Linked DNA regions of Buchnera aphidicola (Macrosiphoniella sanborni). The protein of the gene in region 1 binds, or shares a complex with, the protein of each later gene. Links are inferred from orthologs where the notes say so. Each region holds a gene or a part of one and is shown in the gene's direction. Other genes may lie near its edges.

What was found. The genes of interacting proteins can lie anywhere in the genome.
Region 2: the proteins of D9V74_RS00305 (region 1) and D9V74_RS02730 are in contact, whole or in part, in an NMR structure (PDB 1J6T), measured with the Escherichia coli proteins. The link is inferred for Buchnera aphidicola (Macrosiphoniella sanborni) from one-to-one orthologs.

The regions. Positions count from the first base shown.
Region 1 is NZ_CP034864.1:67,557-70,411, reverse strand. What follows is about bases 43-2,814. They hold D9V74_RS00305 (HPr family phosphocarrier protein), read left to right. Parts: upstream 43-1,185; coding sequence 1,186-1,443; downstream 1,444-2,814. Other genes in these bases: ptsI (phosphoenolpyruvate-protein phosphotransferase PtsI), read left to right, coding at 1,593-2,814; cysK (cysteine synthase A), read left to right, coding at 81-1,037. Also shown: more of ptsI, read left to right, coding at 2,815-2,855.
Region 2 is NZ_CP034864.1:586,953-589,958, reverse strand. The notes cover bases 1-2,923. They hold D9V74_RS02730 (PTS mannitol transporter subunit IICBA), read left to right. Parts: upstream 1-481; coding sequence 482-2,365; downstream 2,366-2,923. Other genes in these bases: D9V74_RS02725 (mannitol-1-phosphate 5-dehydrogenase), read left to right, coding at 2,414-2,923; pgi (glucose-6-phosphate isomerase), read left to right, coding at 1-288. Outside these bases: more of D9V74_RS02725, read left to right, coding at 2,924-3,006. UniProt on the Escherichia coli protein: The phosphoenolpyruvate-dependent sugar phosphotransferase system (sugar PTS), a major carbohydrate active transport system, catalyzes the phosphorylation of incoming sugar substrates concomitantly with their translocation across the cell membrane.

The DNA.
Region 1 (2,855 bases):
AATAAAAAGTAGAATTTTTTAAAAATTATAAAAAAAAAGTATAATGAAATTACTAATTACTATTAAAAATAAGGAAAAAAATGAGTAAAATATATAAAGATAATTCTTTAACTATTGGAAATACACCTTTAGTACGTTTAAACACTATAGGAAAAGGAAAAATTTTAGTAAAAATAGAATCAAGAAATCCAAGTTTTAGTGTAAAATGCCGAATTGGTGCTAATATGATATGGACTGCAGAAAAAAATGGAAATTTAAATAAAAATGTAGAATTAATAGAAGCCACTAGTGGTAATACAGGAATAGCATTAGCTTATGTCGCTGCTTCAAGAAACTATAAATTAACTCTTGTTATGCCTGATACAATGTCTATTGAAAGAAGAAAATTACTGCAAGTTTTAGGTGCTAAATTAATACTAACCGATGGACAATATGGTATGCAAGGAGCTGTTTCTAAAGCTAATAATATTGTATTAGACAATAAAGAAAAATATCTTTTATTAAAACAATTTGAAAATCCTGCTAATCCTAAAATTCATGAAGAAACTACTGGTCCAGAAATTTGGAATGATACCCAAGGAAATATAGATATTTTAATTTCTGCTGTAGGAACAGGAGGAACTATTACAGGAATAACAAAATATATAAAAATCACTCAAGGTAAGAAAAATTTTATTAGTGTCGCTGTTGAACCTTCTGAATCTCCTGTTATTACACAATTTTTAACAGGAAAAGATATAACACCTGGACCACATAAAATTCAAGGTATTGGTGCTGGCTTTATTCCTAAAAATTTAGATTTAACCTTAATTGATAAAGTAATTACTGTTTCTAGTGAAGAATCAATTAAAATGGCTAGAAAGCTAATGAAACAAGAAGGAATATTAGCAGGAATTTCTTCTGGTGCTGCTTTATGTGCTGCTCTCAAAATACAACAAAAAAAAATATTTTCAAACAAGAAAATAGTTGTTATTTTGCCTTCTTCAGGAGAACGTTATTTGAGTACAGAACTATTTTCCAATTTAATTACAAAATAAATAAATGTACTATCATATTATTTTCAATAAAAAAATAAAAAATCTTATTTTAATTATAGAAATAATATTTTTATATTTTTAAAATAGAAAAATTATTAAAACCATATATAGAAATATTATTTAAAAAAATATTTTTAAAGGAAAAAAAATGGTTACAAACCAAATCACAATAACTGCACCACATGGGCTACATACTCGTCCAGCTGCACAATTTGTAAAAGAAGCAAAAAAATTTATTTCTGATATCTCTATTATTTATAATGGTAAATCAGTCAACGCAAAAAGTTTATTTAAAATTCAAACATTAGGTTTAATTCAAGGAAGTCTGATTACACTTTCAGCTGAAGGTGAAGATGAAGAAAAAGCTATTAAACATTTATCCGCAATAATGACAGAACTAGAATAGTTTCTAATTAAAGAAAAATTTTTATAAATTTTCTAAAACAATTAGATGTAATAAAAACATTAATTCTAATGAATTTATACAAATATATATTCGCCTGACACGTCATTTTTATCTCTAAATAGACACAATTTATTATTAAAGGTCATGTTATGATTTCAGGCATTTTAGCATCACCGGGTATAGCCTTTGGACAAGCTCTTTTACTAAAAGAAGAAAAAATTGTTATTAACCGGAATTTAATTAATATTAAAGATATTAAAAACGAAATAGAAAAATTTTTTGAAGGTAGAAAAAAATCAATAAAACAATTAACAGAAATTAAAATTAAGACAAAAAAAAATTTAGGAGAAAATAAAGAAAGTATCTTTGAAGGTCATATCATGCTCCTCGAAGATGAAGAATTAGAACAAGAAATAATATCTCTTATACAAAAAAAAAACATATCTGCCGCTGCAGCTACTGAGATCATTATTGAAGGACAAGCTAAAACATTAGAAAATCTAGAAGATGAATATTTAAAAAATAGAGCAATTGATGTAAGAGATATTGGAAATCGTTTATTAAAAAATATACTTAATCTCAATATTATAGATTTAAATAATATAAATAAAAAAGTAATTTTAATTGCAAAAGATTTAACTCCATCTGAAACAGCTCAAATTAATCTAAAATATATTTTAGGATTTATTACTGACTTGGGAGGTAAAACATCACATACGTCTATTATGGCACGATCCTTAGAAATTCCTGCTATTGTAGGAACAGGTAATATTACAAAAATAGTAAACAATAATGATAATATTATTTTAGATTCTATTAATAATCAAATTTTTATTAATCCATCAGATGAATTAATTAATCAAAAAAAAATAATACAAAGAAAATATTTCTTCAATAAAAATAAATTAATTATTTTAAAAAATTTACCTGCGACTACTCTAGATGGTCATAGTATTAAAATAGGTTCTAATATTGGGAATCTACAAGAAATTAATTCTGCAAAAAATAATGGTGCAGAATGTATTGGTCTCTATCGTACTGAATTTTTATTTATGGGTAGAAATTCTTTACCTACTGAAAATGAACAATTTCAAGCATATAAAGAAATTGCAGAATCAATGCAAAATAAAGCTGTTATCATTAGAACAATGGATATTGGAGGCGATAAAGATCTTCCTTATATGAACTTGCCAAAAGAAGAAAATCCTTTTTTAGGATGGCGAGCTATACGTATTTCAATAGATCGTAAAGAAATATTACATGCACAATTAAAAGCCATTCTTAGAGCTTCTGCTTTTGGTAAAATATGTATTCTATTTCCTATGATAATATCTGTAGAAGAAATCAGATTATTAAAATCAGAGATAAATATACTAAAAGATATATTAAATAAAAAAAATATATTATTTGAT
Region 2 (3,006 bases), 520 kb from region 1 along the record:
AATGATATTTTACCTTTTAAAATATGTAAAGGAAATCAACCAACAAATTCAATTTTAATAAGAAAAATTACTCCTTATAATTTAGGTGCATTAATTGCCTTATACGAACATAAAATTTTTGTTCAAGGTTATATATTGAATATTTTTAGTTTTGATCAATGGGGTGTGGAAATAGGAAAAAAAATATCTAAAAATATTTATAATGATTTAAAAAGTAATATTTATAATAAAAATTATGATTCTTCGACTCAAGGTCTTATTAATTTTTATAAATTTTTTAGTATATAACCGAATTTATTATCAATCATATAAAAACTTTATTATTTGAAATATACAAAAAAAAATTTTTTATATTAAAATTGGTTAAATATTTTTTTAGAATATTAAATGAGTTAATTTGTTTTTACATAACATTTTGAAAAATATTTTAATATTCTATTTATTTATTATATTATTTATGATAGGAATATGAGTGTTGACTATGTTAATATCAATTAAATTAAAAATACAGAATTTCGGTCAGTTTTTAAGTAGCATGATTATGCCTAATATCAGTATTTTTATTGCATGGGGGATAATGAGTGCTTTATTTGTTCCATTGGGATGGCAACCTAACAAAAATTTAGAGCAATTACTGTTTCCAATGGTTTTTTATCTTTTACCTATTTTAATTGGATATACTGGAGGAAATTTAATTTCTTCTTCTAGAGGAGGATTAGTTGGTGCTATAGCCACTATAGGAGTTATTACTAGTACTAATATGCCAATGTTATTAGGTGGAATGATTGTAGGACCTTTAAGTGGTTGGATTATAAAATATTTTGACAAAAAAATAGAAAATAAAGTTAAAAATGGTTTTGAAATGTTAGTAAATAATTTTTCTATTGCAATAATAGGAATATTGTTATCAATTATTTCATTTTTTACAATTGGACCATTTATTCAATGGTTATCTCATGTGCTAGAAAGATTAATAAAAATTATAATGTATTATCATTTATTACCTTTTACTTCTATTATTATAGAACCAGCTAAAATATTCTTTTTAAACAATGCGATGAATCATGGAATTTTTTCACCTTTAGGTATTCAAGAAGCATCTAAAAATCATATGTCTATATTTTTTTTAATCGAATCGAATCCTGGTCCAGGATTAGGTGTATTAATAGCATGGTTTTTTTTTGGAAAAGGCGATTTACGTAAATCTTCAGGAGGAGCTGCAATCATTGAATTTTTAGGAGGAGTACATGAAATTTATTTTCCTTACATTTTAATTAAACCAAAATTAATTATTTCTCTTATTTTAGGTGGAATGAGTGGTATTTTTTTGCTAGTTTTTCTAAAAGGTGGTTTAATTTCTATAGCATCACCAGGTTCTGTGTTATCTATTTTAGCTATGACTCCGAAAGGTTGTTATTTAGCTAATATTCTAGCTATTTTTTGTTCTTTTTTAGTTTCTTTTATCAGTTCTGCATTATTTTTAAAATTTAATTTTGATCTGTATAAAGTAGAGTATAAAAATAATTTTAATCCCTTATCTTTGAAAAATAATTTAGATCATATTAATTTTAATGGAATTAAAAGTATTATTGTCGCTTGTGATGCTGGTATGGGATCTAGTGCATTAGGTGCAAGTATTCTACGAAAAAAAATAAAAAAAGCTAATTTAAATTATATTTCTGTTTTAAATACAGCTATTAATTTATTACCAAAAAAAACAGATTTAGTTATTACACATCAAAATTTAACATCTCGTGCTCAAAAATATGCACCATATGCGCAGCATATCTCTTTAAAAAACTTTCTTAATAATAATTTTTATGATAATTTAATAGAAAAATTAATCAAACATACTAATACTATCAATATTAATCAAAATATTGATCATGTCCGTATTACAGATAATGATAATAAGAAACAATCATTTAGTTTATTCCAATTGACTGAAAAAAATATTTTACTCAATCAATATGCTGATAGTAAAGAAGAAGCTATTAAAATTGTTGGAAAACAACTTGTTACGCAAGGTTATGTTAAAGAGAATTATATTGAATCTATGTTAGAAAGAGAAAAAATGTCTTCTACTTGGCTTGGAGAATCAATAGCATTACCGCACGGAACAATTGAATCAAAAGATTCTGTTTTAAAAACAGGAATAATTTTTTGTCAATTTCCTAAAGGTGTTCAATTTGGAGAAGAAATAGATGAAATTGCTTATCTTGTTATTGGTATTGCGGCAAAAAATAACGAACATATTATGGTAGTAAGTAATATCACTAATGCTTTAGATAATCAAAAAACTATTCAAAAATTATCTACTACTACTAGTATAAATGAAGTTTTAGAATTATTAACTATTAAATAAATTTAATTTTATTTTAATTTTCAATATAATATTTTATTGGATCGATTTATGAAAGCACTCCATTTTGGCGCAGGTAATATTGGACGTGGTTTTATTGGCAAAACGTTATCAGAATCTGGATTTGAAGTTATTTTTGCAGATCTTAATCAAGATATAGTAAATGCAATTAATAATAATAAAGAATATTCAGTTAAAACAGTAAGTTGTAATAGATATAAAATCACTAATATTAAAAATATAACTGCTATTAATGTAAATGATTTAGATATTTTTAAAAAAATCTCTTCAGTTGACTTAATTACAACAGCAGTAGGTGTGAATGCACTCAATAACCTTGCTAATATTATAGCAAAAGGAATAATATTAAAAGTGCAAAATGAATCAGTAATACCTTTAAATATTATTGCTTGTGAAAATAAAATAAAAGCAAGTTCTTTTTTAAAAAAAGAAGTTTTGAAAATATTACCTATAAGATATCATAATTATTTAAGTGAATGTGTAGGATTTATAGATTGTAGTATTGATACGATCATTCCGCTAGTTAATTATAATAAATGTGATTTATTTGTTATCGCAGAAGAATTTAAAGAATGGATTGTTAATATTCACCAATTTAAAGGTACAATACCAAAAATTATTGA